DNA from 2 places in the Geobacillus sp. G4 genome. Region 2 is predicted to be linked to the other one. Evidence: riboswitches for the same ligand, from Rfam matches in the RefSeq annotation. Region 2 holds a riboswitch; the other holds the start of a gene.
The links. Region 2 has a riboswitch for thiamine pyrophosphate ahead of thiC (phosphomethylpyrimidine synthase ThiC). Riboswitches for the same ligand answer to the same signal wherever they lie in the genome.
Positions count from the first base shown of each region.

Region 1: linked by a shared signal. The riboswitch ahead of tenA (thiaminase II) and the one ahead of thiC (phosphomethylpyrimidine synthase ThiC) in region 2 are both predicted to bind thiamine pyrophosphate.

Region 1 is NZ_JBEPJY010000004.1:33,917-49,205, forward strand. Features, by position in the region: gene ABS784_RS06230 (carbon starvation CstA family protein) at 140-2,215, shown strand; gene ABS784_RS06235 (YbdD/YjiX family protein) at 2,208-2,411, shown strand; gene ABS784_RS06240 (ketopantoate reductase family protein) at 2,563-3,489, shown strand; gene ABS784_RS06245 (glycoside hydrolase family 13 protein) at 3,629-5,296, shown strand; gene ABS784_RS06250 (YfiT family bacillithiol transferase) at 5,352-5,888, shown strand; gene ABS784_RS06255 (MFS transporter) at 6,106-7,311, shown strand; gene ABS784_RS06260 (class I SAM-dependent rRNA methyltransferase) at 7,375-8,559, opposite strand; TPP riboswitch at 8,702-8,809, shown strand; gene tenA (thiaminase II) at 8,916-9,599, shown strand; gene ABS784_RS06270 (ECF transporter S component) at 9,623-10,213, shown strand; gene ABS784_RS06275 (ABC transporter ATP-binding protein) at 10,228-11,679, shown strand; gene ABS784_RS06280 (energy-coupling factor transporter transmembrane component T family protein) at 11,679-12,461, shown strand; gene tenI (thiazole tautomerase TenI) at 12,478-13,083, shown strand; gene thiO (glycine oxidase ThiO) at 13,087-14,220, shown strand; gene thiS (sulfur carrier protein ThiS) at 14,217-14,420, shown strand; gene ABS784_RS06300 (thiazole synthase) at 14,423-15,190, shown strand; gene ABS784_RS06305 (thiazole biosynthesis adenylyltransferase ThiF) at 15,187-15,289, shown strand, end outside.
Region 2 is NZ_JBEPJY010000007.1:104,272-119,560, forward strand. Features, by position in the region: gene ABS784_RS10420 (IucA/IucC family protein) at 1-985, opposite strand, end outside; gene ABS784_RS10425 (M14 family zinc carboxypeptidase) at 1,341-3,716, opposite strand; gene ABS784_RS10430 (methyl-accepting chemotaxis protein) at 4,078-5,331, shown strand; TPP riboswitch at 5,467-5,580, shown strand; gene thiC (phosphomethylpyrimidine synthase ThiC) at 5,752-7,440, shown strand; gene ABS784_RS10440 (aminotransferase class I/II-fold pyridoxal phosphate-dependent enzyme) at 8,039-9,217, shown strand; gene ABS784_RS10445 (thiamine pyrophosphate-binding protein) at 9,214-10,869, shown strand; gene ABS784_RS10450 (aldehyde dehydrogenase family protein) at 10,940-12,421, shown strand; gene ABS784_RS10455 (saccharopine dehydrogenase family protein) at 12,579-13,736, shown strand; gene ABS784_RS10460 (MFS transporter) at 13,849-14,946, opposite strand; gene ABS784_RS10465 ((2Fe-2S)-binding protein) at 14,999-15,289, opposite strand, start outside.

The sequences.
Region 1 (15,289 bases), on a different contig from region 2:
CAATAGGAATGCAGGAAAACTTTCCTATAGAACCAAACGATATGTTAGCTGAAGATAAAAAAATACTTTAAATTTTTCAGAATAATGAATATAATAGTGACGTAAAGGATTTTGACAAATAAATAAAGGGGGAAGCCGTGTGAAGGGGCTAAAATCGATTTTGTTATGGGGCCTGATTTCCGTCCTTGGGGCCGCAGCGTTTGCCATTTTGGCTTTAAGCCGCGGCGAATCGGTCAACGCCATGTGGCTTATCGTCGCCGCCGTCTGCACGTATGCGGCCGCTTATCGGTTTTACAGCCGGTTTATCGCCCGCAAAGTGTTTGGTCTTGATGATAACCGGAAAACGCCAGCGGAAGTGTTCAATGACGGGAAGGACTATGTTCCGACGAACAAATGGGTGCTATTTGGCCATCACTTTGCCGCTATTGCGGGTGCGGGACCGCTTGTCGGACCGATTTTGGCCGCGCAGATGGGCTATCTGCCTGGGACGCTTTGGATTGTGATCGGCGTTGTGCTCGGCGGAGCGGTGCAAGACTTTGTCATTTTGTTCGCTTCGATGCGCCGCAACGGGAAGTCGCTCGGCGAAATGATTAAGGAAGAAATGGGTCCGGTGACGGGCTTTATCGCAGCGCTTGGCATTTTGGGCATTATGATTATTTTATTGGCCGTATTGGCGCTCGTTGTCGTGAAAGCGCTTGTCGGAAGCCCGTGGGGGATGTTTACGATCGCCGCGACGATTCCGATTGCGATTTTGATGGGCATTTACATGCGCTTCATCCGTCCAGGGCGCGTTGCTGAAGCGTCGCTTGGGGGATTTGTGCTGTTGATTTTGTCGATCGTGGTCGGGCAATATGTCGCGGAGCACCCGACGCTCTCGGCGATGTTTACGCTAAAAGGGGAAACGATCGCCATCTTAATGATCATTTATGGCTTTGTCGCTTCGGCGTTGCCGGTATGGCTGTTGTTGGCGCCGCGCGACTATTTGAGCACGTTCTTGAAAATCGGCACGATTGTCGGATTGGCGCTCGGCATTTTCGTCGTCATGCCGGACTTGCAAATGCCGGCAGTGACGAAATTTATCGATGGCACCGGGCCGGTGTTTGCAGGCAACTTGTTCCCGTTCTTGTTCATTACGATCGCTTGCGGCGCGGTGTCTGGATTCCACGCGCTCGTTTCATCCGGCACAACGCCGAAGATGATTGAGCTTGAAAGCCATGCGCGGCCGATCGGCTACGGTGCGATGCTGATGGAGTCGTTCGTCGCTGTCATGGCGATGGTGGCGGCTTGCGTCTTGACGCCAGGGGCGTATTTTGCCATCAACAGCCCGGCTGCTGTCATCGGAACCGATGTGGCGCAGGCGGCAAAAGTGGTATCGTCATGGGGCTTCACCGTCACGCCGGATATGCTTGCGCAGTTGGCGAAAGACGTCGGCGAACAAACGGTGTTGTCACGCACGGGCGGGGCGCCGACGTTGGCGATCGGGATGGCGCACATTTTATCGAGCGTCATCGGCGGCAAGGCGCTTATGGCGTTCTGGTATCACTTTGCCATCCTGTTTGAAGCGCTGTTCATCTTGACGACGATTGACGCCGGCACGCGCGTCGGCCGTTTCATGATCCAAGACATTATGGGCACGTTTTACAAACCGCTCGGCAAAACGGATTCGCTTGCCTCGAACTTGATCGCTACGACCCTTTGCGTACTGGCGTGGGGTTACTTCCTGTACCAAGGCGTCGTCGACCCGCTCGGCGGCATCAACACGCTATGGCCGCTGTTTGGCATCGCCAATCAAATGTTGGCTGGCATCGCCTTGTTGTTTGCGACGACGGTTCTATTTAAAATGGGCAAAAAGGCATATGTTTGGGTCACGCTCGTGCCGACAACATGGCTTTTGGTCGTCACGCTGACAGCCGGGTATCAAAAACTGTTCCACGAAAATGTCAAAATTGGTTTCTTGTCGCATGCGAAAATGTTCCAAGACAGCTTGAGCCAAGGCAAAATTTTGGCGCCGGCAACGAATGAGGCGCAAATGCGGCAAATTATTATGAACGATTACATTGATGCGACATTGTGCGCGATTTTCATGCTCGTTGTGATCGCGATGCTGATCTCGGCGTTGAACATTTGGATCAAAGTATTGCAAAACAAACATGTGCCGCTCAAGGAAGCGCCGTACGTGCCGCGCGATGGAGAAGGAGCGAAGCACTATGCCTAAATGGCTGCAAAACGTTTTGGCTTATCGCCGGCAGTTTCTTGACTTGCTTGTCGGTGTGCCGAGCTATGAAAAATATGTCGAGCATATGAAAACCCATCATCCTGGCGAGCCGATTAAGTCGCGGAAAGAGTTTTTCTGCGAGGCGCAAGAGGCACGCTACAATGCTAAAGGCGGCAAAGTGTCGCGTTGCTGCTAGCAAACGGGAAGGAAGGAGGGGCGCGTTCCCTTCTTCCTTTTTTCTTCTTGTTCATCATCGCTGAGAAAATGTTCGATTGGCGGCATGGTTTTTGTGAAAGACGTTGGGAGCGTTGGATCAACCCTCAGTGGAGAAAGGAGCTGTACATATGATGCGCATTCTGTTTGTCGGAGCAGGAGCGGTCGGCGGGTATTTCGGCGGCCGTCTGCTTGAAAAAGGGGTGGACGTAACGTTTCTTGTTCGCGAGCGCAGAAAACAGGAACTGGAGAAATATGGGCTTGTCATCCACAGTGTCCATGGCGATGTGGGATTGGCGCCGAAATTGCTTGTTGCCGGCGAATCGGCCGAGCCATTTGATCTTGTCGTGTTCTCAAGCAAAGCGTACCATTTAGACGGCGCCATCGCCGACGCGAAACCGTATGTTGGAGAGGCGACGATGATTTTGCCGTTGTTAAATGGCATGGCCCATATGGATGCGTTATGGAAGGCGTTCGGCCGCGAGAATGTCTTAGGCGGGCTTTGCTTTATCGAAACGACGTTAAACGAGAGAGGGGAGATCATCCAAACGAGCCCGGCGCATGAGATGCGTTTCGGTGAATGGCCAAACGGGCGGAGCGAGCGAACGGAGGTGCTTGCATCGTTGTTTGCCGGCGCCAACGCCTGCTTTCGCCTAAGCGAACAAATTGCAGCTGATATGTGGAACAAATATTTGTTTATCGCGACGATGTCGGGCGTGACAACGCTGTTCCGCGCCCCGATCGGGCCGATCCGTTCCGGGGAGTACGGGAGCGTCATCATCGATCGGCTGTTTCGGGAAATCAAAACGATCATTCAGGCGCATGGGGCGCCGCTGACCGATGAAATGGCCGAGCGGCAGCGCACCCAGCTCGAGCAGATCGCCCCAACGATGAAATCGTCCATGCAGCGCGATATGGAAAAAGGACAGCTCATTGAAGCCGATCATTTGCAAGGGTATTTGCTAGCATTGGCGAAGCGGCATGGCATCCATGCTCCGATGCTCGAGGTGGTATATCACAATTTAAAAATTTACGAAGCGAGCCGCGCAACCGGTGAGTGACCAGTTGTTCAACCCAGCCGTTTGGCAGGAGCGTGCAGCCCCGCCAAACGGCTGTTTTTTGAGAAAAAGAGAAGTTGTTTACCGCACCAATATAGTGTACAGTTAATAGTGAAAACGTGTGCACAAGGAGGAGGCAGCCTTGAAAAAAACATGGTGGAAAGAAGGCGTTGCGTATCAAATTTATCCTCGCAGCTTTATGGATGCCAACGGCGACGGCATCGGTGATCTTCGCGGCATCATCGAAAAGCTGGATTATTTGGTGGAGCTTGGAGTCGACATCGTTTGGATTTGTCCGATTTACCGGTCGCCGAACGCCGATAACGGATATGACATCAGCGATTATTATGCCATTATGGATGAGTTTGGAACGATGGATGACTTCGATGAATTGCTTGTTGAAGCGCATCGGCGCGGGTTGAAAGTCATTTTGGATTTGGTCATCAATCATACGAGTGATGAGCATCCGTGGTTTATCGAATCGCGGTCATCGCGAGACAATCCGAAGCGCGACTGGTACATTTGGCGCGACGGCAAAGATGGGCGCGAACCGAACAACTGGGAAAGCATTTTCGGCGGCTCGGCATGGCAGTATGACGAGCGGACGGGTCAGTATTACTTGCATATTTTTGACGTCAAACAGCCCGACTTGAATTGGGAAAACGACGAAGTGCGGCGGGCGCTTTATGCGATGATCAACTGGTGGCTGGATAAAGGCATCGACGGCTTTCGCATCGACGCGATTTCCCACATTAAGAAAAAGCCGGGTCTTCCCGATTTGCCAAATCCGAAGGGGCTGAAGTACGTGCCGTCATTTGCTGCGCACATGAACCAGCCAGGGATTATGGAGTATTTGCGAGAGTTGAAAGAGCAAACGTTTGCACGATATGACATTATGACGGTCGGCGAGGCGAACGGAGTAACGGTTGATGAGGCCGAACAATGGGTCGGGGAAGAAAACGGCGTGTTTCATATGATTTTTCAGTTTGAGCATTTAGGGCTTTGGAAAAGGAAAGCCGATGGTTCGATCGATGTCCGCCGGCTGAAGCGGACGTTGACGAAATGGCAAAAAGGATTGGAAAACCGTGGGTGGAACGCGCTCTTTTTGGAAAACCACGACTTGCCTCGATCAGTGTCGACATGGGGAAATGACGGCGAGTATTGGGCGGAGAGCGCGAAGGCGCTTGGCGCGCTCTACTTTTTCATGCAAGGGACGCCGTTCATTTACCAAGGGCAAGAGATCGGGATGACGAACGTGCAATTCTCCGACATTCGCGACTACCGCGATGTCGCTGCCTTGCGTCTGTATGAACTCGAACGGGCGAACGGCCGGACACATGAGGAAGTGATGAAGATCATTTGGCAAACCGGGCGCGACAACTCGCGCACCCCGATGCAATGGTCTGGTGCCCCAAACGCTGGATTCACGACAGGTACGCCATGGATCAAGGTGAACGAAAACTATCGTACGATCAATGTCGAGGCCGAGCGGCGCGACCCGAACTCGGTATGGTCGTTTTATCGACAAATGATTCAGCTTCGGAAAGCGAACGAGCTGTTTGTTTACGGAACGTACGATCTGCTTTTGGAAAACCACCCATCCATTTACGCGTACACAAGAACGCTTGGCCGCGATCGGGCGCTTATCATTGTCAACGTATCCGATCGTCCTTCACTTTACCGCTATGACGGCTTCCGCCTTCAGTCAAGCGATTTGGCGCTCTCGAACTACCCGGTCCGTCCGCATAAAAATGCGACGCGTTTTAAGCTGAAGCCGTACGAGGCGCGCGTATACATCTGGAAAGAATAAGAAGGAATTTGCCTTTCCGTGTGGAATAAATGCATACGGAAGGGAGATGATCAACATGGCAACGGTCGATCCGATTCGCTACCCGATCGGAACGTTTCAAGCGCCGCAGCAGTTTGAGGCTGGGGAGGTGCAAGAGTGGATTGCTGCCATCCGCGGGCTGCCGAACGACTTAAGAACTGCTGTTTCCGGCTTGAACGATGAGCAGCTGAACACGCCGTATCGCGACGGCGGCTGGACGGTTGCCCAAGTCGTCCATCATTTGGCTGATGCAAGCATGAATGCGTTTTTGCGCACGAAATGGGGAGTGACGGAAGACGGCCCAACGGTGAAGCCGTTTGCGGAAAGCGAATGGGCGAAAACGGCCGATGCTTGCTCGTTGCCCATTGAACCGTCGCTTTTATTGCTTGACGGGCTGCATGCGCGATGGGCGGCGTTGCTTGAATCGATGACGGAGGCAGATTTTCACCGAACCGTTCGGCCGGAAGGGGCAGCGGGGGAGATGCCGCTGTATGTATTGACCGCGTTGTATGCATGGCATGGGAAGCATCATACCGCGCAAGTTGCGTCGTTGCGCAAACGAAAAGGATGGTAAAGGCTGCCGATTCTTCGGCGGCTTTTTTCTTCATGCATCATAGAAGGATGGTGCTGCGCAAACAACACCCGGGAACCGCCGGCTGGGCGGGGCTTTTTTGTCGTCATCCTGCCGGGAGAACGGTGAAATAGCATTTTGCTTAAACGGCGGCATAGGATTATGTTATACTAACAAATATTAAGGGACACGAAATACATAGTTCGCAAGGGGGATCAGTATGGGAGCGGAGCAGCAGCCGCTTATTGCAGAACAAAAAGAAAAAATATGGACGAAAGATTTTGTTTTGATTTGTTTGGCCAATTTTTTTGTGTTTCTTGGGTTTCAAATGACGCTGCCGACCCTTCCGCTGTTTGTCGAGCATTTGGGCGGCAACGATCAGCTGATTGGCGTTGTCGTCGGTGTGTTTACGTTTTCGGCGCTCATCGTCCGTCCGTTCGCCGGCCATGCGCTTGAGACGAAAGGGCGCCGGTTTGTGTTTTTATTGGGACTTCTCATTTTTGTCATTTCTGTCGGTTCCTACAGCTTGATCTCAAGCATTTTCCTTCTCTTTTTGATGCGGGTCGTCCAAGGAATCGGCTGGGGGTTTTCGACAACCGCTTCCGGAACGGTGGCGACGGACATCATTCCAGCGAGTCGCCGCGGGGAAGGAATGGGCTATTACGGGCTGTCCGGGAATATCGCCTTGGCGTTTGGTCCGTCGCTTGGACTTGTGCTTGCCGCTATGATTCCGTTTAGCCATCTGTTTGCCATTTGTGCGGCGCTTGGAGTCACTTCGGTGCTGTTTGCCGCCGCGATCACGTATAAAAAAGCGGAAGCCGTGCATGGCAAAGGGGCGAACAGATGGGATTTGTATGAAAAAAGCGCTTTGACCCCGTCGTTGCTGTTGTTTTTCTTGACGGTGACGTTCGGCGGCATCGCCTCATTCTTGCCTCTATATACGGCGCAAAAACAGATCGGCGGCCTGCAGCTGTACTTTTTGCTTTACGCGCTTGCCTTGATGGTGACGCGAACGTTCGCTGGCCAGTTGTATGACCGAAAAGGGCATCGAGCCGTCTTTCTCCCTGGTGCGGGGCTTATTTTGCTGGCGATGCTTCTTCTCGCTTGGCTGCCGGGAGAATGGGCGTTGCTTTTGGCGGCGGTGCTGTACGGTTTCGGCTTTGGCATGGTGCAACCGGGGCTGCAGGCGTGGTCCGTCGAGCGGGCGCCTGCCCACCGCAAGGGAATGGCGAACGCGACATTTTTCTCGTTTTTTGATTTAGGGGTCGGCGTCGGGGCGATAGTGTTTGGCCAAATCAGCCATTGGTTCGGCTATCCGAGCATTTATTTAGCTGCTAGCGGTTCGGTGTTCCTTTCGATGCTTGTCTATCTGTCGGTCTTGCATAAAGAACAATCGCTTCGCCCCAGGGAACGAAAAAACGCTTAGGGATAACCCCTAGGCGTTTTTTCTGCCCAGCGGCGCATCGAAACGGCCTTTGAGGGCGGCTCGTCACCGCCGGGAATGCACTTCGTAAATGGCGAATTTTAAGTAGTCGCCTTCTTCCGCGGCAAGGAGTTTCGGGTGGTCGTAGCCGGCGCCGTTCCAATATACTTGGCGCAGCACTTTTTTCGCGTCAAATGCCGCATCAGCGATCATCTCTTGAAATAGGTGCGGGCGGACGTGGTACGAGCAGCTTGATGTGACGAAAAAGCCGCCGTCTTTGACAAGCTTCAATCCGTTTAAGTTAATGTCTTTATAGCCGCGCAGCGCCTTCGGGACGGCATGGGCCGATTTCGCGAACGCCGGCGGGTCGATGATGACGACATCCCACTGTTTGCCGGCGCGCACCGACTCGCGCAAATAGTCGAAGGCGTTGGCGACGACAAATTCAACGTTCGTGAATCCGTTTAACGCGGCGTTCCGTTTCGCCGTTTCGATGGCATGTTCAGAAATATCGACGGCAGTAGCATGTTTTGCCCCATACAGACAAGCGTTTAGCATAAACGAGCCGGTATGGGTGAAGCAGTCGAGCACGGTTGTCTCCGGACCGATGAGCGGACGAAGAGCGGCGCGGTTTTGCCGTTGGTCGAAGAAAAAGCCTGTTTTTTGTCCGTTTTCAATATCGACGATGTATTTCACGCCGTTTTCCTCGATTTCGATTTCCGTTTCCGCTTCCCCGTACCAAAAGCCTTTTTCTTGTTTGAGACCCTCAAGCTCCCGAACGGACACATCGTTGCGCAAATAAATGGCCCTTGGGGCAAACACGTCAAGCAAGCCGCGCAAAATCCAGTCTTTCCGCCTTTCCATGCCGAGCGCCAAAATTTGCACAACAAGCACATCTTCATATTTGTCGACGATCAATCCGGGCAAAAAGTCGGCTTCGCCATAGACGGCGCGGCAGGAGCGAACGCCGGGAATCATCCGTTCACGGTACGCCCACGCCTGACGGATGCGGTCGATGAAAAAGCGCTCATCGAGTTCATCGTTTGGGTTTTGCGTCAAGACGCGGACGATGATTTGCGAAGCGGGGTTGATATATCCTTTCGCCAGCCAATACCCTTGATGATTGTAAACGTCAACGAAGTCGCCCGGCGCAGCATCGCCTTCGATGCGGTCGACTTCACTTTGAAAAATCCATGGATGCCCTTGCTCAAGCCGTTTTTTCCGTTCTCTTTTCAGGATGACCTTCGCCATCGTTTCCACTCCCATTCCGTCGTCAATTGCTGCGTTTCCATCATAGCGGATTGCAACGCATAGCGCAACGTCGGAGAAAAAAAGATTGACAATCGTTCGTGCCATGGTATGATTAAGTGTAAAGAAAACTGAAAATTGCACCATCATCCACTAGGGGGGCCTTTAGAAAGGCTGAGATCAAAGTGTGCCTTTGAGACCCTTAGCACCTGATCTGGGTAATGCCAGCGTAGGGAAGTGGAGGAGCAGCACAGCAAGGCTAGGCTTTGCCTTGCCAACGTCGCATGCCCACGCCGCTTTCTTTACGCCAATCGGCAAAGGAAGCGGCGTTTTTATTTTGCCAAAAAGGGGGAAAACGAATGTCATTTGCCAAACAATTGCGCCAAGCGGCCGATCCGATCTGGCAGGCGAGTTTCCGCCATCCGTTTGTTCAGGAGCTTGGCCAAGGGACGCTTGCGCGCGAGAAGTTTCGCTATTACGTGATGCAAGATGCCTATTATTTGCGCCATTTTGCCCGCGTTCAGGCGATCGGGGCGGCGAAATCGCCGGATTTGGCGACGACAGCCCGGTTGGCGCACCATGCACAAAGCACGTGCGAAGCCGAGCTGTCTCTGCATGAAACGTTCGCCGAGCTCTTGGGCATTACAGAAGAGGAAAGGGCGGCGTTCATTCCGGCGCCGACGGCGTACGCCTATACGTCGCACATGTACCGCGCGGCGTACGAAGGGCATCTCGGTGATGTTATCGCCGCCATTTTGCCGTGCTACTGGCTGTATTACGAAATTGGCGAGCGCTTGAAAACGTGCCGCCCGAACGATCCGATTTATGAAAAATGGATCGGCACCTACAGTTCGGACTGGTTCCGCTCGCTTGTGGAAGAGCAAATCGCGCGGCTTGACGACATCGCTGACGAGGTCACCGAAGAGGATCGCCATCGGATGAAGCGGCATTTCCTCATCAGCAGCGAATATGAGTACGAGTTTTGGGAGATGGCGTATCGGCTTGAGCAGTGGCCGTCGGCTGAATTGGCGGCGAGCCGTTGACGTGAGACAAGGAGGAGAACAGGATGGAAGTGAAGACAAAAGGGTTAAAATTGGTGGATATTTTAACGACGATCGTCATTGCGATTGTGTTTGGCGTTATTTACAAATTATGGGGCCCGCTATATAGCGCGGTGGGAGCAGTAGGGTTTCATCTCGATCAACTCATTTACGGCATGTGGTTTATCGCCTCCTCGCTCGCTTATTTGCTCATTCGCAAGCCAGGGGTGGCGTTGCTCGCGGAGATTGCGGCTTCGTCCGGCGAGCTGATCATGGGATCGCAATGGGGGCTTGAAGTGCTCATTTACGGGGTCGTTCAAGGGCTGTTGGCCGAGCTCGTCTTTGCCGCCTTCCGCTATCGGCGCTTTGATACGTTCGTTGTATCGCTAGGCGCGGTCGGGGCGACGATTGGCTCGCTCATCATGGACTTTTACAAAGGCTATATTGAGGCGCTCGCCCCATGGAATATGGCGCTCTTTTTGCTGGCGCGTTTTATCGGCGCCATCCTCATCTCCGGCGTGCTTGCTGTTTCATTGGCGAAAGCGCTCGAAAAAACTGGAGTGACGCAAATGTGGCGGCCGGCCTCGAAAGACGATTACGATGCATTGAACCGGTAAGGCGGCGAATGGCGATGAAACAAGCAATTGCGATTGATCGGCTGCGCCTGAAATTTCCCGGGAGCGACGGGCTGCTGTTTCGCGACTTGTCGCTTTCGATTGCCGAGGGGGAGAAAGTGCTCCTCCTTGGTCCGTCCGGATGCGGCAAGTCGACATTATTGCAAGTGATGGCTGGCATCATTCCCCGCTCGATCGATGTGCCGATGAAAGCGGAGCGCCTTAAGCGGCCGGAACGGTGGGGCTATGTTTTCCAAGATCCTGATGCGCAATTTTGCATGCCGTATGCGGACGAGGAAATCGCTTTTGCCCTCGAAAATCGAAGCGTGCCGCGCCACGAGATGCCCGTCCGCATCCGTGCCCTGCTGAACCAAGTCGGTTTGGAGATCGCTCCGCATACGGATATTCATACGCTTTCCGGTGGAATGAAGCAGCGATTGGCTCTTGCTTCGGTGCTGGCGCTTGAGCCGGATGTCTTGTTTTTGGATGAGCCGACGGCGCTGCTTGATGAAGAAGGGACGAAGGCGGTATGGCAAACGGTGAAGCAGGTGGGCCGCGGCAAAACGGTCATCATCGTCGAGCATAAAATTGACCATGTGCTCGACTTTGTGGATCGCATTGTCTTGTTCGGCCGCGATGGGCGCATCATCGCCGACGGCGAGGCGAAGGCGGTGTTTTCCGACTATAAAGACGTCATTGCCGCTGAAGGGATTTGGTATCCAGGCGTCTGGGATGACTATGACCGGACGGCAAGGCGGCGAAATCGCCATCAAGGCGAGGAGCTTCTTCGCCTCGCCCGTTTTCGCGGGTTCCGCGGCCGGGAGGCGAAAATCTATGTTCCTGAAGCAACGGTGCACGCCGGCGAATGGATTGCAGTCACCGGAAAAAACGGCGCCGGTAAAAGCACGTTGCTGCACGCGCTTATGCAACTCATCCGCACGGACGGAGAGTATATGCTGCTAGGCGCCGACATCAAGCGGCAACACCCGCTTTACCGCCATATTGCGTTCGTTTTCCAAAATCCGGAATGGCAATTTGTCGCCCATTCCGTTCGCGAAGAGCTCGCCTACTCGCTTCGGCTTGAGAGGCGGCCGAAAGAGGAAATTGAGGGAATCGTCGACCGTCTGTTGCGTGAATTTGACCTTGTTGAGCAGCAAGACCAGCACCCGTACCAACTGTCGGTCGGACAAAAGCGGCGGTTGAGCGTCGCCGCTTCGATCGTCGCCGGCCAGCGCCTCTTTTTGCTTGATGAGCCGACATTTGGGCAAGATGCAAAAAATACGTTCGCGTTGCTCGAAATGCTTGAAGCATACCGTGAACAAGGGGCGGCGATCATGATGGTTACACATGACGAACAAATCGTCCGCCGCTTTGCGACGAGACAGTGGGTGATTGAAGATGGGGCGCTCGTTCGGGACGAACGGCTTGACATCCGAGAGCCGGTGTTGGCGGAAGGTGGGGCAGGGTGATGAAATGGGAGGTTCGCTGCCGCGAGACATGGCTTCATGAGACGAACCCGAGTTTGAAGCTCATTGTGCTTGTCGTGCTCTTTTTCGCTGTGTTGTTCATTCATAACCCGAACGTGCTGATTAACGTTTCGCTCGCTCTCTTCGTTTTGTTTTGCTTTGGCACCGGCTATCCGGCGAATGTGTTGTTTTGGCTGTTTTTGCCGTTTTTCCTCGTGTTTGTTTCGACGGCTTCATCGATGATGATGTTTGGCGAGGGAACGACGACATGGGTTCGCTGGGGGCTCATCCATGTTACAGCGGAAAGTTTTTGGCGCGGGGTGCACATCGGGTTTCGCGCTTTGGCGCTTGGGCTTCTCGGATTGATTTTTTCGCTGACGACCCGGCCGGTTCCGTTGTTTTATTCGCTCATGCAGCAGTTGAGACTGAAGCCAAAGTATGCGTACAGTTTTTTGGCGGCCGTTCGCCTATTGCCGATTATGCTTGAAGAGTTTCAGGCGATCCGCTATGCGTTAACAGTGCGCGGCGTGCCGAATAAGGGCGTCCTCAGCAAAGTGAAGCGCTACGCCATTCCGCTGTTGTCGCAAAGCATCCGCCGCGCCCAGCGCATCGCCGTGGCGATGGAAGCGAAACAATTTTCCGGCAGCGGGCGGCGCACGTTTTATTATGAAATCGGGTTCGGCAAATATGATATTTGGCTTGTCGCCTTGTTTGCCGCTTTGATGTTCGCCGCCTACTATGTCGGTGTTCATTATCCGTATATTTCTATAAGCGATGTACGGTAGAAAGAAAGGGATGGCGATGGGGGTTCTCCATTTCGTTTCCACCGGGCGTCAGACGGTAGACGAATTTGCCGCGATTTGTGCGCACACCCATCCGTATGCCGACCTGATTCATATTCGCGAAAAAGGGAAGACGGCGCGTGAAGTGGCGGCGTTTGTCGCGGCACTGCTTCGCGTCGGGGTGCCGCTGCAAAAAATCATCGTCAATGACCGGGTTGATGTCGCCGCTGTCTACGGTGTCAAAGGTGTGCAACTTGCTTATCACAGCCTGCCGGTGCGCGCCGTCCGCCGCTCGTTTCCGGACTTGACGGTTGGTTGCTCGGTGCACGGGTCGGAGGAGGCGAAACAGGCCGAACAGGATGGCGCTCACTTTTGTTTGTATGGCCATATTTTTCCGACGGACAGCAAGCCCGGTTTGCCGCCGCGCGGTCTGGACTCGCTTGCGGAAATCGCGGCCGCCGTGTCCATTCCAGTCATCGCCATTGGCGGCATTCACGCCGGCAACGCTCGTCGGGTGCTGGAAGCGGGCGCAGCCGGGGTGGCAGTATTGTCGGCTGTTTTTTTCGCTGCTGACCCCGTTGCTGAGGCTAAACGGCTGGCAGACATCGTGAAAGGGAGGGGATAGGGGATGACGCATCGGTATGACGTCGCCATCGTCGGCGGCGGGGTGATTGGGGCGGCCATCGGTTTTGAGCTCGCCAAGCGGCGGCATCGCGTCGCCATTTTTGAAAAAGGAACGATGGGAAGCGGGGCGTCAAGCGCGGCAGCCGGCATGCTTGGGGCGCAATCCGAGTTTTCGACGTCAAGCCCGCTTGTGCCGCTTGCCTTGCAAAGCCGAGCTCTCATGCCGGCCTTGGCTGAAGAGCTGAGGGAGAGGACCGGCATCGATATCGGCCTTGTCGAAAAAGGATTGATCAAACTAGCGACAACGGAAGAGGAAGCAGACGATCTCTATCGCCATTATACATTTTGGCGGGGCATAGGCGAACCGGTGCAGTGGCTCACGAAAGGGGAGGCGCTTGAAATGGAGCCGCGTCTTGCGGCGGAAGCGCTTGCCGGCGCGATGTACATCCCTGGCGATGGGCAAGTGAGCGCTCCGGATTTGGCCGCCGCTCTTGCCTATGCCGCCGCCTCCGCCGGCGCTTGTCTGTACGAGTATACGGAAGTGTTCGACATCCGTTCCGACAGCAGTGGGCATGTGTTAGACACAACAGGCGGGACGTTTGCCGCCGAGGCGGTCGTCATCGCTTCCGGCGCTTGGGCGGCGCGGCTCGGCGCGCGGGTCGGGCTTTCGCTTTCCGTTTATCCGGTCAAAGGAGAATGCGTCATGGTGCGCGCCCCGGTTCCGTTGTTGCAAACGACTGTATTTGCGAAAAACGGCTGCTACATCGTTCCGAAATCAGGAAACCGGCTGCTCATCGGAGCGACGTCCACGCCCGGCACGTTCGATCGACGTGTATCGGCCGGTGGGGTGATGAACTTGCTTCACCGCGCCGCCCACCTTGTTCCGGACATCGAACAGGCGGAATGGGTGGCATCATGGAGCGGCATTCGGCCGCAGACCGAAGACGGCTTGCCTTATCTAGGCGAGCATCCGGAGCGGCGCGGCTTATTCGTCGCTGCCGGACATTACCGGAACGGCATTTTGCTCAGCCCATTGACCGGTCTGCTTGTCGCCGACTTAGTGGAGCGGAAAGAGACGGCGTTTGATCTTGCGCCATTTTCGTTGACACGCCATATCGGAAAGGTGGGGGTGGAATGACGTTAGTGATTAACGGGGAGACGGTCGCCGTGCCCGACGAGGTGAAAACGGTGGGCGATTTGCTTGCCCATTTCCGGCTTGAGAACAAGCTTTGCATCGTCGAAGTCAATGTCCGCATCATCCAAAAACATGAGTATGGGACGACGGTGCTATGCGATGGTGATCGCGTGGAAATCGTTCATTTTGTAGGAGGCGGTTGATGATGTTGAAAATTGGCCCATATGAATTTTCTTCGCGGCTGTTGCTCGGCACGGGCAAATATCCGAGCTTGGACGTGCAAAAAGAAGCGGTGGAAGCATCAGGGGCGGAAATTTTAACGTTCGCCGTCCGGCGGATGAACATCTTTTCCCCGGAGCAGCCGAACTTTTTAGAGCAGCTCGATTTAAGCAAATATAAGCTTTTGCCGAACACCGCCGGGGCGAAAACGGCCGAAGAAGCGGTGCGCATCGCCCGACTCGCCAAGGCATCCGGATTGTGTGATATGATAAAAGTAGAAGTGATCGGCTGCGACAAAACGCTCCTCCCAGACCCGATCGAGACGTTGAAAGCGGCGGAAATGCTGCTTGAGGAAGGGTTTATCGTGTTGCCGTACACATCCGATGATGTCGTGCTGGCGAAGCGGCTAGAGGAGCTTGGCTGCCATGCGATCATGCCGGGCGCCTCGCCGATCGGGTCTGGGCAAGGCATCATCAATCCGCTCAATTTGAGCTTTATCATTGAGCAGGCGAACGTGCCGGTCATTGTCGACGCCGGCATCGGTGGACCGGCGGACGCGGCGCTGGCGATGGAGCTTGGCGCGGATGGGGTGCTCTTGAACACCGCTGTTTCCGGCGCGGCCGATCCAGTGAAAATGGCGAAAGCGATGAAGCTGGCGGTGGAAGCGGGCCGGCTCGGCTATGAAGCCGGACGCATCCCGAAAAAACGGTACGCGTCAGCGAGCAGTCCAACGGAAGGAATGAGTGTTGTTTGAACGAACGGTATTCCCGGCAGCAACTATTTGCACCGATTGGCGAGGAAGGGCAAAAGAAAATACGGGGAAAGCATGTCGTGTTAGTCGGCGCCGGAGCGC
Region 2 (15,289 bases):
GATCACCGGAAGCGCCGGGGATCATGAACGTCCGCACGGAAACGAGCGGATAAGCAGGCAGTACGCCGCCATCGATCGGAACGATTGTTTGTGCGGCCAGTTCGTTTTGGAAACGCTGTTGGATGACGTGTTTCCATTGCCATGGATGGACAGGGATGACGTCGTATTCGCATTCAGACAGGCCGTATGCCCGCAACGTGTTTTGCACAACGGACTGCAACGTTTTATCTTGTTCGTAAACCCAATCTGCCATCCGTCCATAGGAAAAGGAAACGAAACGGCAATGGCTGCGACGCACCGCCAGCAAGGGGAGAGCGACTTTCGCTTCCCATTCCGGCGAATAGTCGATCATGTCTTGGACGCTGAAGCCGAGCCGCGTTTTGGCGCACGGGTGCAGTGTATGCCCGTCAATGACCGTTTGTTCGTAAAAGGTGAGAGGGCTGAACGGCCGCGGCTGGGCACGCACCCACTCGAGCGAAGACGAGTACGTTGCTCCATATGTATCGCGCCATCGACAGCGGCGCCGCTCGGCCGCGGCTTGGGCAAGCGCGTCGTTGATCACGCTGTTGGCGATTTCGGCGCAAAACTCGTCCCAATTTGGTGCACAACTGATGAGCCCTTCGCGTTGAAGCAGCTCGAGCAGCTCCAAGGGAGAGGAGAGAGACTTTCGCTCCTTCTGATCAAGCAGCCAAAGGCGCGCAACGGTAAACTGCCCTAAGGAAAACTGTTCCATTACCGCCGCTGTGATTTGTTTCTTCATAGAGAGTAGGATGGAAAGCTCCAATTTGTGGCCGGTTTGTTCCCAAACAACGCGATCTGGGCTGAGGAGCTGTTCGCGAATAAGCGCCTGCAGCAGTCGGTTGGCTATGCGTTGACGGCTGTTCGGCAAGGTGGCCAAAAACAAACCAGCCAACGATGGATCGACCGTTTGCAAATATCGATATGTTTCTTCTTCCTCAGTGAGAAAGAGGATGGACGAATTCAATCGGATCCCTCCATTTGATAACGATTATCAATTTCGTTAAATATCATAATATAAATGATTATCATTTTCAATAAGGAATTAAAAAATAGTCTTTCCGTCTAAGAGATAGGGAGGAGAGTAAGAAAAACTGACTAGTTCGATTGATGGGAGGGAGAATATAGAGGTTCCGCCTAAGAGACTGGTAATTTAAGAAAAAAATGTTCCGGTGTGGGACTTTCGCTAATGAATCAACAGCCTTTCCACGCGTTCATGAATCAACCATTTTAAAGAAAATGCGGTTTTTCTCTAACTCTCTAAAGCGGGGCGACAAATCAAAAACGGGAACTCCATTGTCGGAGCCCCCGCTTTTGATTCATTAGTTTCCCCAAATGGCGTTCGCCATCAGGCGGAATAGGTAGTCGGTATGGTCCCGGAATCCAGCTTCGAGCCCGATCAACGTGACGTCGGCGTTTCGTTCGCGGACAATGACAGCAGCCCCTTGGGCGGCATCGCGGTTTTTCCAATGCCCGGCGACGAAGAAGCCCGGATCGTTTATAAATGTCGCTTCGACGATATCATTGTCCGTATTCGTATACCATACCGGACGATACACAAAGCCGATGTCGTTCTGTCCGTAGCCGGCTGTCGTCCCTGTGCCGCTGTAGTCGACACGGACGATGCCGTTGCTGTTCGAGCCCCCAACGTTAATTGTATCGTCGGTGAGACCGAGTGTTTTGGTTGCTCTTGATGCCCCAGCGCCAACAGCGATGTATTTGCCGCCATTTTGGACAAACGCGGTGACGTTTGCCTTAAAGGCATTGTACTGCTCTTCATTTTGCAAGCCAAACTCTTTATTAGCAGCACTCAATTTGAGAGAAATCAAATTTTCCGTGCCGCTGTAAATAAAGACGTCAAATCCATTAAGCCCGTTCGTCGCCACTTCGACAGGCGTCAATTCGGCCACTTGGAAGCCGAGACGCTGCAACGCCAGCTTCGTGCCGGAATGTGATTGCTGCTTATTCATCCCCCCGTCTTTCAACAAGGCGACACGGACGCTTGTAATCGGTTTGGCATCAGCCGGAACCGCTGCTGTCGAAATGTGAAGCCCCGATTCTTTCACAGCTGCTGAAATGCGGTTGGCCGGCGCTCCCACATAGAAGTTTCCGCGCTCATCGCGTTTGACGGCAATGCCTTGTTGCAACAGCGTATTCACGAGACGGACGGCGCTGACCGAGCTGTTCGGAATGAGGTATGGGCCTTTCCCGGTTAATGACCCTTGCACTTGGACGTTTCCTACGTTTGTCGTCGGAACGTTCACTTCCTCGTTAACAGGGATAGCCGCAAATCCCCATAATTCCGGCAAGCTCCATGCTGAGATGTCATACATCGCCGGCGTATCGTCCGTAATGTCTTCGCCGTCCCAAAGCATCGTGTTGGCTAAGCCGGCTTTCGCCTGATCCATTGGAACGATGTACGTTCCTTTCGGGTACGTTGTCCCGCCTATGGTAAACGGCTGCGCTGCTTGTTTCACTTCAATGTCATTGCGGAGCAGATGCTCGACCGCTTTTAGTGTGACGGTTGGATCTGTTTCATTGACCGGCAAAAGATAGGCGTTCGGGAAAAAGCCTTCTGGATGATGCGGATGGTTGAACGTAATCCCGCGTTTAAACATTTCAATCTGGTCGGCGATCATTTCTTGTTTATGTTCAACGGCGAATTTCAACGCGCCCATAATGGCGTTATATTGCCAGCGCACGCCGTCCCAGTCGTTGGTCGGTGCTTCGAGCGTATGGCCGTACGCGCCGTGGTACATGGCGTACATTGGCGTGAAAATCGGCGGATAGTCATCCCAGCCGGCTGTATCGTCCCGGTACGGGATATAGACGCCTTCCATCGATTTGTACAGTTCACCTTGATAAGATGCTTTGTCGGCTAGAATTTCCGCTTCCATCGCTTTCGCTTGCTCGAGCGCCCATTTGATGTATAAATCGTATTCATAGTTTGGATTGTGCGGGGGTGTGCACGGTTCAATCAATCCTTGTTTGTTGGGCGCATAGTTTTTGACATATCCGTGCGTATCAAGAAACACCATCGGATTCCATTCTTTAATTAATTCTACCGTTTCCCGTGTTTCCGGTTGCGATTGGGTGATGAAGTCGCGGTTCAAGTCGATTCCCGCACCGTTAAACCGTGTCGCCTGCACGCGCCCGTCCGGGTTTTGCACGACGTTAAAAATGAGGACGGTGTTCGCTAAAATCTGCTTTGTTGCGTCATCGTTTTGTGTTGCAAACCGCTCGATCAGCTGAAGAATTGCGTCAGTGCCGACAAATTCGGTTCCATGGATCGAACCGTTGATCATAATCGGGACTTTGAAGTCTTCGTTGTTTGCCACCCATTCCTGCGCTTTGCCCGGGTTTTTGAACATTTGTTTGCGGAGCGCCTGAATTTTGCCGAATTTGCCGCGCGTCGACGGATCGGCAATTGTGACGACATAAAGCGGGTAGCCGTTCGCTGATGTTCCTCTTACTTCCACTTTGACGCGGTTCGACTGTTTCTCGATTTCTTTCAGTTTGGCGCCGATTTGCGAAAACTTGACAAAGTCATAGTTTTCTTGGTTGAATAAGCTCCCGTTTTGTTCTTCAAACGCATTGACGTTCGTCCATTTGATCGGCTCAGCTTGCGCGGCCGTCCAAGGGGAGAATGCCAATAAACTGAAGGCAAGTGCCCCGCCAATCATCTTCTTTTTATTCATGGATGATCCTCCATTTTATTGATCTAGTAAATGAATATTTATAACACAATTACTATTTTAATACAATCCCTTTTTACTGGCAATAGAATTTTTACATGAATCTGTGGTAAAAACGTGTCCAAACTGCTGAGAACACTGAATAAATATAACGTTTTTTGCTTTTCACTCAATAAATGAAGATTCGAAGAGGGGCTAAAACCTTGGTATAATAACGTTTTCTGATACTTTTGATGAACTCCTGTCATATAAAGGATGTCCGGTTGGGCGCTAAAGAAGGAAAACCAATGCACGTTGACGAATATGTCAATGCTATAGTAGTAGTATAAAGTTTTTTGATGATAGAAAAAAGGAGGAGAATGGATTGTCGTTAAGCGCTTATATCATTCGCACAATGTTCGTTGTCATTCCTGGCACAGCGGCGATCGGCATGGCCACATGCCTGGTCAACGGCATTCGCGGGGCGGCATTTTGGTGGACGCTTGTTGCTACGGTGCTGTTTGGCGCGATGCTCGGCTTCGTTTCGGCAACGCTCAACTATCGACGGTTTGTTGCCCCGATTGCCGTTATTAACGAACATTTAGGCAAGATGACAGGCGGAGATTTGACGGTGCGCATACCGCTTGATCGCGTGCAGCAGCTGCGGCCGATTGCGGCGTCGTTAAACGATATGGCAGACGCTTGGCAAAGTGTGATGGGGCAAATCCAACATCATGCCGAAGAAGTAGCGCAATATTCTCAGCAGCTTGCCGCTGTCGCCGAACAGACGACGAAAGCGACAGAGCAAATTGCGACAACGATGGAAACGCTTGCGGCAAGTGCGGAGGAACAGGCCGATGCTGTCCGCACCACCGCCGCGTCCGTGCATGATATTTCCCAAACATTGAGCGACGTCGCTTGCCATACGAAAGATGTGGCGCACCGCGCCGAGAAAACGTCGGCGAAAGCAGAGGACGGCAAGCAGTCAATCGGACAAATGTCCGAGCAAATGCAGTTCATTTACGATCATGTGCAAACGCTCGGCCAGGTGGTGAAAGGGCTTGGGGAGCGCTCCAACGAGATTGGACAGATTACGGAAGCGATCACCGGCATTGCGTCGCAGACGAATTTGTTGGCGCTCAATGCGGCGATCGAAGCGGCGCGCGCCGGCGAGCAAGGGAAAGGGTTTGCGGTTGTCGCGGACGAAGTGAGGAAGCTCGCAGAACAATCAGCGCGCTCAGCGCAACAAATTTCCGAGCTGATCGGTTACATTCAAGAAGAAACGAAGCGGGCAGTTGCGTCTGCCGAACAGGTGATCGCCGAAGTGGCGAAAGGATTGAACGTTGCGGCGGCATGCGGCCAATCATTTGCCCATATCCGCGAGGAGGTCGGCCAAGTGAGCAAACAAATTGGACAAGTATCGTCCGCCATCGAGCAAATGACGGAGCATGCTCGTCAAGTGAACGACGCACTCCAACAGATGACCAATATTGTCGAACAGTCAGCGTCTGGTGCGGCCAACGTATCGGCAGCGACCCAGGAACAAATGGCTTCCGTCGAGGAAATCGCCTCTTCGTCGACATCGCTCGGTCAGATGGCGGACGAGATGCGGGCAATGCTGAAGAAATTTTCTGTGTGAGTGAGGAAAAGGACGCTTTCTTCGAGAAAGAGGGGCTTTCAAACGACGTGTGGGAGTCAACGTTTGGAATAAAATGGTTTGCATCTTTGCCAATTGCCTGATAGAATAAAAAAAGTCAGTCATCATTGTGATACGCTTATCTGCTAGGGGAGTCCGAGAGCCGGGCTGAGAAAAGAACGCGATGAAGTTCTTTGACCCTTTGAACCTGATCTGGGTCATGCCAGCGTAGGGAAGCAGGCAGCGGGAACAGATGGACGTGTCTTGTTCATTTGGCCTTTTGCCTTCGATCAGGTTCCGGTGTCGGAACCTGTTTTTATTTTGAATCGGCCGCCATCGCCTATTCTCGTGTTTGCCCCGCTTCAGACGGTGTGGCTTCAGATCTGATTTTTCATCATTTTATGTTGAAAGGGGAAGCCACGCATGGAAAACATCCGCTCGTTTATGTCGTTTCCGGAAAGCCGCAAAGTGTACATCGAAGGGTCGCGCCCGGATGTGCGCGTGCCGATGAGAGAAATTGCTTTATCGCCAACGAAAACGCCGCAAGGAATGGTGGAAAACAAACCGGTGCGTGTCTACGATACGACGGGCCCGTATACGGATCCCGATTTTGAACCGGACGTGGAGAAAGGCTTGCCTCCTCTTCGTCGCCGCTGGATTGTCGAGCGCGGCGATGTGGAGGAAATGGAGCGGTCTTCTGTTGCGATCCAACGTTCGCTTCCGTTTGTGCGCCGTCCATTGAGGGCAAAGCCCGGAAAAACAGTGACACAAATGCATTACGCCAAACGGGGGATCATTACGCCAGAAATGGAGTTTGTCGCGATTCGTGAACAAATCGATCCAGAAATTGTCCGCCAAGAAGTCGCCGCTGGTTGGGCCATTATTCCGGCCAATATTAACCATCCAGAGAGCGAACCGATGATCATCGGACGTCGTTTCCATGTGAAAATTAATGCCAATATCGGCAACTCGGCTGTTTCTTCATCGATTGAAGACGAAGTGGAAAAATTGCTTTGGGCAGTGCGTTGGGGCGCCGATACGGTCATGGATTTATCGACCGGCAAACACATTCATGAAACGCGCGAGTACATCATCCGCAATTCGCCGGTCCCCGTGGGAACGGTGCCGATTTATCAGGCGCTCGAAAAGGTAGGAGGGGTGCCGGAGAAGCTGACATGGGACGTGTACCGCGAGACGCTCATCGAGCAGGCTGAACAAGGAGTCGACTACATGACGATCCACGCCGGTGTGCGGCTTCATTACATTCCGCTCACCGCCAACCGGACGACCGGAATTGTCTCGCGCGGCGGCTCGATCATCGCCCAATGGTGTTTGGCCCACCATGAAGAAAACTTTTTGTATACGCATTTTGAAGAAATCTGCGAGATTTTGAAACAATACGATGTCGCGATCTCCCTTGGCGACGGCTTGCGCCCCGGCTCCATCGCCGATGCGAACGATGAGGCGCAGTTTGCGGAACTCAAGACGCTCGGCGAGCTGACGAAAATCGCCTGGAAGCATGATGTGCAGGTGATGATCGAAGGGCCGGGGCACATTCCGATGCATAAAATTCGCGAAAATGTCGAGCGGGAACAGGAAATTTGTCATGGAGCGCCGTTTTATACGTTAGGGCCGCTTGTCACCGACATCGCGCCCGGGTATGACCATATTACGTCAGCGATTGGCGCCGCCATCATTGGCGCTTATGGAACGGCGATGCTTTGTTACGTAACGCCCAAAGAACATTTAGGGTTGCCGAATAAAGAGGACGTACGCGCCGGGGTCGTGGCCTATAAAATCGCCGCCCATGCGGCTGATCTGGCAAAAGGGCATCCAGCCGCTCAGCAGCGTGACGACGCGCTCTCGAAAGCGCGCTTTGAATTTCGTTGGAACGATCAGTTCAATTTATCCCTCGATCCGGAACGGGCCCGCGAGTATCATGATGAAACATTGCCGGCTGAGGCGGCGAAAACGGCCCATTTTTGCTCGATGTGCGGGCCGAAATTTTGTTCCATGAACATTTCACATGAACTGCAACGGAAAATCAAAGAGGAGGGGATGAAAGAAAAAGCGCAACAATTTATTCGGCAAGGGTCGTCGCTGTATCAATGACAAGAAGCGGGCTGCGATGCTCGGCATGGTGGAGAGGATACGGAAGTTCGATCAACGGAAAAAGCATGAGCTGGAAAACGCTCGGTGCTGATCGAAGCAGCGGAGGGGGGCGAACGTTCATCGCCCCTCTTGTTTGTTCTGCAAATTGGTGCGGTTCCTTATTATTTTAAAAATATATAATTTTTAAAAAATATATTTACAAATCGTTTCGGATTGATTATGATAATGGCATAAGGTGCAAATTTCTAGTCATAGAATGATCATGCGGGGAAAACTGCGCAGTCTATCGCGGCGCCTTCGCCGGCGCTTCGCTTCCATAGACAGCGGCCAGTTGCGTCATCGAACCGTGGATGATGCCGGCCGCTTCTTTTTATGGCGAAAGGGCCGGGTTTCAGAAGGTTGATCGCGTTTTTCTAGCAGCTTAGTGAAAAAATAACCACTTCTCCTGCATCGACCGCTTTTCGAGAAAAAAGATTTTGATGATGTCTTGATGTGAGAAAGCCATTGGTATGATAGGCTGCTTCTTGAACGTGAGACGGGCATGAGGGTGATGGGCGTGCGCATAAACTGAAACGAAGGGCTATGAGGAGGGATGGGATTGAACACATTTTCCGATATTGTGCAGACGATGCCGCCATATTTGTTCTCCCGATTTCAGAAGAAAAAAGAAGAATTGCTAAAGCTCGGGGTCGATGTCATTGATTTAGGGATCGGCGCCCCCGATTTGCCGCCCCCTTCCTTTGTCATCGAAGCGTTGAAAGAAGCGCTCGATGCGCCAGAACACTATACGTATTCGCCGTATGGCGGCTGCAGGGAGTATCGGGAAGCGGTCGCGCGTTTTTATGAACGGGAATATGGCGTCAAGCTCGATCCGGAGACCGAGGTGTTGGCGTTAATCGGCTCGAAAGAAGGAATCGTCCATTTGCTGCAAGCCGTTCTCAATCCCGGCGAGCTCGCCTTAGTGCCTGATCCGGGCTATCCTGTCTACCGGACGGCCGTCCATTTTGCCCGCGGCCAGGGCCTATCGCTGCCGCTCGATGCGCAACATGGTTATATTCCTCGGTTTGATGCGCTTCTCTCGTCCGTTTATGACCAAGCGAAAATCATGTTTCTCAATTATCCGAGCAATCCGACGGCCGCCGCTGTCGATTTGGATGTATTTGCCGAAGCCGTTTCACTTGCCCGTCAGCACCAGATGTTCATTGCTCATGATGCGGCCTACTCGTTCGTGACGTTTGCCGGTTTTCAAGCGCCGAGCATTTTGCAGGTGGACGGGGCAAAGGAAGTGGCGGTGGAATTTGGATCGTTGTCCAAAAGCTATAACATGGCCGGCTGCCGCATCGGATACGTAGTCGGAAACCGGGACATGATTCGAGCGCTTTCGGTGATCAAGAGCAACACGGATACGTGCCAGTTTATTCCGATCCAGAAGGCGGCGGTGGCCGCTTTGACGAACGGACGGACGTTTATTCGAGAAAATAGCCGCATTTATGAACAACGCATGAATATGATGGTCGAGAGACTTCGAGAACTGGGCATCGACGTGCAGCGGCCGAAAGCGACCTTTTTCTTGTGGATCCCGGTCTATGACGGATACTCGTCCGAACGATTTGCCGCCAAATTGCTGGAAGAAGCGGGAGTCATCGTAACACCGGGAACAGCGTTTGGATCCGCAGGGGAAGGATATGTCCGCGTATCGCTGTCAGCGCCGATGGAGCGTCTGCAGCAAGCCGTTGAACGATGGAAGCAAGTGGATTGGGAGGAATCGGCGCGATGAAGAGAACGATGCGTCACATCACGGTGGCTCAAGCCATCGTCGAATGTTTCAAACAGGAACAAATCCGTTATGTGTTTGGTGTGCCGGGGGAAAGTTATTTGCCCCTGCTTGATGCCATCTATGATGAGCCATCCATCGAGTTCATCTCCGCCCGCCATGAAGGGGGTGCTTCCTTTATGGCGGAAGGGTATGCGAAAGCGTCGCGGAAGTGCGGCGTCGTGCTGGCTACAAGGGCGGTTGGCGGGGCGAACTTAACGATCGGCGTCCATACCGCCAGGCAAGATTCCACTCCGATGGTCGTGTTTTTGGGGCAAGTGAACAGCCGCTTCCTAGGACGTGAAGGATTTCAGGAAGTCGATATGGAAGCGTTTTTTCGTCCGATTGCAAAATGGGTGGTCGAAATTCGCGAAGCCGAGCGGGTGCCAGAGCTGGTGCAACGGGCGTTTCGCACCGCGAAAACAGGGCGGCCCGGCCCCGTCGTCGTTTCACTGCCAGAAGATGTATTTTCCAAAACGATAACGGAAGCAGTGATGGCCGAGACCTATGTGCCGAAGCCGGCCCCAAGGCAAGAGGATATACGGAATATAAAGGAGCGGCTCGAGCGCGCCAAAAGGCCGCTCGTGATTGCCGGCGGCGGCGTCAAATGGTCGGGAGCCGAGCAGCTGCTGCGCTTATGGGCGGAAAAGTATGCACTTCCAGTCATGGCGGCGTTCCGGAGGCATGATGTGTTTCCCCACAACCATCCGTGCTATGTCGGCCACCTAGGCCTAGGGACGCCGAAAGAGGTCATGGAAACGGCTGAGCAGGCCGATGTGGTGATTGCGTTGGGGACGCGGCTGTCGGAAGTGACGACGCAAGATTACCGTTTGCTATCTCCAACGCAGACGCTGATTCATATCGATATTGACAGCGATGGGCTCGGAAAAGTGTATGCACCGGATATCGCGGTTTGGGCTGACTGTCGGGAAGCGCTGTCCCGTTTGCTCGATATCGCGGTGCAGCCGTCTTGGCAGGAATGGGCGGCTGAACGGAGGGAACGGTACGAACAAACGGCCGCGCTGCCGCTTGAAAAACGAACTCTCCATGAAGCGGTCATGGCGAGTTTAGGTCACCATTTGCCGAAAAATGCGGTCATTACGAACGATGCTGGGAATTTCGCCGGTTGGCTTCACGCCTTTTTCCCGTTTGGGGATGGGCACACGTACATCGGCCCGACGTCAGGAGCGATGGGATATGGCATGCCGGCTGCCATTGGCGCGAAAATGGCCTTTCCCGACCGGACCGTCGTTTCTTTATCCGGGGATGGCGGCTTTATGATGACGGTGCAGGAGTTGGAAACGGCCGCTCGATACGATATTCCGATCATTAGCATTGTGTTTAACAATCATATGTACGGCACCATCCGCATGCATCAAGAATTGCAGTTTCCGGGGCGGGTCATCGGCACCGATTTAGGCCGCGTGTCGTTTGCCCGGTTGGCAGAATGCTTGAACAGCTGCGGATTCCAAGTGCAGACGGAACAACAGTTCACGGAAGCGCTTCTGTTGGCGCTTGAAGCCAAGAAGCCGACGGTGATTGAAGTGTTGACCGATCCGAACCACATTTCGGTGGCGGCAACGATCCAAGACTTGCGGGCCAAGAGAAAGTCCTGACGATCATCGCTCGGCGTTCAATGTATAAATTATCTCAATAAATCATCTAGAAAAATGGGGGGAGTATACAGTGAAAATCCAAAACTATATCAATGGAGAATGGAAGGAGCCAAGCACCGGGCAATTTGCGCCGGTGATCAATCCGGCGACGGGGGAAACGATTGCCGAGGTGGCGATGTCCGGGCCAAACGATATCGATGAAGCGGTTCAGGCAGCCAAAGAAGCGCAAAAACAGTGGGCCCTCGTGCCGGCGCCGAAACGCGCGGAAATCTTGTATAAAGTTGGGATGCTGCTAAAGGAGCGGAAAGAACAGTTGGCCCGGCTGTTGACGATGGAAATGGGCAAAGTGATTGAGGAAGCGCGCGGCGAAGTGCAGGAAGGCATTGATATGGCGTTTTACATGGCGGGAGAAGGACGGCGGTTGTTCGGCGATACGACGCCGTCTGAACTGAAAGACAAATTCGCCATGAGCGTCCGCACGCCGGTTGGAGTGGTCGGCATCATCACTCCATGGAATTTTCCCATTGCCATCGCCACTTGGAAGTCGTTTCCGGCCATTGTTGCCGGCAATGCGGTCGTATGGAAGCCAGCGCCCGAGACACCGATCATGGCGCAGGAATTAGCTCGCATTTTTGAAGAAGCGGGCTTGCCGCCGGGAGTGTTTCATGTGGTCCACGGTGACGGGCCGACAGTCGGCAATGCGCTCGTCGAGCATCCTGATGTCAAGGTCATCTCATTTACCGGATCGAATGAAGTCGGGCGGATGATTGCGGAAAAATGCGGACGGCTGTTGAAAAAGGTGTCGCTTGAAATGGGAGGAAAAAACGCCGTCATTGTGATGGATGATGCGGATTTGACATTGGCGGTTGACGGCATCATCTGGAGTGCGTTCGGCACGTCGGGGCAGCGGTGCACGGCGTGCAGCCGGGTCATCGTCCATGAGCGGGTGAAACAGGAGCTTGAGCGGCGTCTGCTTGAAGCCGTGAAAACATTGAAAATCGGCAACGGGTTGGATGAAACGGTCAAAGTCGGACCCGTCATCCATGAAGAGGCGCTGCAAAAAATCGACCGCTACGTGCGCATTGGCGTAGAAGAAGGGGCGAAACTGCTTGTGGGTGGCTATATATTGCGCGAGGGCGACTATGCGCGCGGCTTTTATTACGCGCCGACGATTTTCACCGATGTCACGCCGAATATGCGCATCGCCCGCGAAGAAATTTTCGGCCCGGTTGTGTCGATCATTTCCGTCCGCAGTTTGGACGAAGCGATCGCCGTCAACAACAGCGTCGATTATGGGCTGTCAAGCGCCATTTTCACACGCGATGTCAACAATGTATTCCGAGCGATGCGTGATTTGGACACCGGCATCGTGTATGTCAACGCCGGCACAACGGGAGCGGAAATTCATTTGCCGTTTGGCGGCACGAAAGGGACGGGCAACGGCCACCGCGACTCCGGCGTCGCTGCGCTTGACGTATTCACCGAATGGCGGAGCATTTATGTCGATTTCAGCGGCAAGCTGCAGCGGGCGCAAATCGATACCGATGATTGAACCGGGCTGTCGCTTGCAACATGGCCGGCAAAAGAGAAGCGAAGATCAACGTGGAACATATATCGTGAATCGAAGCAGCGGCCGCGGCAACGATGTGAAAAAAGCGGCTGTCATGTGAGCGTATGGCAAAGAATCGGTGACAGAGGGGGAAAGAACGATGAAAGTGCTTGTGCTTGGAGCGGGGCTGATGGGCAAAGAAGCAGCACGCGATTTAGTGCAAAGCCAAGATGTTGAGGCGGTGACGTTGGCGGATGTCGATTTGGCTAAGGCGGAGCAGACGGTGCGGCAGCTTCATTCCAAAAAGCTTGCCGCTGTGCGGGTGGATGCCAGCGACAAGCGGCAGCTGTCGGCTTTCATGAAAGGGCACGATGTGGTTGTCAACGCCTTGTTTTACCAGTTTAACGAAACGGTGGCGAAAACAGCTATTGCAGCTGGCGTCCATTCTGTCGATTTAGGCGGCCATATCGGCCATATCACCGACCGGGTGCTTGAGCTGCATGAACAAGCCCAAGCCGCTGGGGTGACCATCATCCCCGACCTTGGCGTCGCACCCGGAATGATCAACATTTTATCCGGCTATGGGGCGAGTCAACTCGATGAGGTGGAATCCATCTTGCTGTATGTTGGCGGCATCCCCGTCCGCCCCGAACCGCCGCTGGAGTACAACCATGTGTTTTCGCTCGAGGGGCTGCTTGACCATTACACCGATCCGGCCTTGATCATCCGCAACGGCCAAAAGCAGGAAGTGCCGTCCCTTTCGGAAGTCGAGCCGATTTATTTCGACCGGTTCGGGCCGCTTGAAGCGTTTCACACCTCAGGCGGGACGTCGACGCTCTCGCGCTCGTTTCCGAACTTGAAGCGGCTCGAGTACAAAACGATCCGCTACCGCGGCCATGCGGAAAAATGCAAGCTGCTTGTCGATTTGAATTTGACGCGCAACGATGTGGAAGTTGAGATCAATGGATGCAGAGTCAAGCCGCGCGATGTGCTGCTTTCCGTCCTGAAGCCGCTGCTTGATTTGAAAGGAAAAGATGATGTGGTGTTGCTTCGGGTCATCGTCGGCGGTAGAAAAGATGGAAAAGAAACGGTGCTGGAATACGAAACCGTCACGTTCAATGACCGCGAAAATAAGGTGACGGCGATGGCGCGTACGACGGCCTACACCATTTCCGCTGTCGCCCAGCTCATCGGCCGTGGGGTGATCACAAAGCGCGGCGTCTATCCGCCGGAGCAAATCGTTCCGGGGGATGTATATATGGACGAGATGAAAAAACGAGGAGTGGTGATTAACGAGAAGAAAACGGTTCGCTTATGAAAAAAGCATCATAGAGTGATGATAAGAGATGATGACAATGATCCGAATAAAAAACACGCCTGTTTCTCACCGAGAAACGGGCGTGTTTTCGTTTTGTCCGCAACGGTTGCTTTTATACAGTTTTCGTTGCCGATGGCTCCCGTTTGCGCCAGGCAAGGAAAAGGAATGCAACAAGCGACAGCGCCATGGCGATCATAAACGGCGCCTTTGCGGAAACGGCATGACCGATGACGCCAGATAGCACTGGAGCGATGGCCGCCCCCATCCAGCGAATGAAGTTGTACATGCCGGAAGTGACGCCGCGTTCATACGGCGATGTTTCCATCACATAGCCTGTAAACAAGGCGTTGTTTAAGCCGGATACAAGGCCCGACAAAATGATAAGGACGATCATGAACCATGTTTGTTCAGCGACCGCTAAAAGCAGCAATAAAACGGCAAACAGCAATAAGCTGTAAGGCAATATTTGTTTCGGTTCGTATTTTGCTTCAAGCCGGTGGGCCAACGCTGCCGATCCGTAGGCGAGGCAAAGCCCCCAGCCGAAAAAGACAAGACCGATTTGAATCGCCGATAACTTCATGACCAGAGGCGAATAGGCCAAAACAACGAAAAAGCCGTAATAATAAAGCATCCCGCCGATCGCCCCTTTTAAAAACGGCGGAAAGGCGAGCAGATGCCGCATTTCCTGCCATCCGACTGCTTTTTTCGGTTTTCCTTTGTTTGGATCATACACAAAAAATGTGACAAGCAAAAAGGCGATAAAAATGAGTACGCTTGTGCCGATAAACGGGTAGCGCCATGAATGTTGGCCCAGCAGTCCACCGATGAGCGGACCGCCGGCCATGCCGAGGCCGATCGCCGCCTCATACAAGCCGACAGCGGTGCTTGCCTGCGGTGTCAAAGCGATTAACAGTGTCATAGCCGTTGCAAAAAAGGTGGCATTGCCAAGCCCCCAACCGGCGCGGAAGATCGACAGTTGTGGAATGTCGGCGGCGAAACCGCACAATAATGAGAAAATCGTGACAAGGCCAAGTCCGATCACCATCATTTGTTTATCACCAACGCGGCTGACGACAAGGCCAACGGGAATCATCATGACCGCCATCGTAAAAATATAGGCGGTAAACAACATTTCCACTTGCCAGTGGGTCGCGCCGATGCTTTCGGCGATGACCGGCAAAATCGGATCGACGACGAAAAAACGTCGCACAAAACAAAAAAAGATATCCCCGCTAGACTCGGGATATCCGGTTATGTGAAGGCTATATGTCCGCTTTTTTTGCTTCAAGCGCTTCTTTTACCGCTGCCTCGATCTCCTGATAGCTCGTGCAGCGGCAAATATTGGACTCCAGCCATTCTTGAATCGTCGCTTGATCCGCGCCCGGATGCCGCTCGATGAGTGCGTGGGCGTTCATAATGAATCCAGGAGTGCAATAGCCGCACTGAAAGGCGAAGTGGCGGACGAAGGCGTGCTGAATGGGGGCATCATCAAGCCCTTCGATCGTGGTGATTTCTTTGCCGACTGTCTCAATCGCGAGCATCATGCACGATTT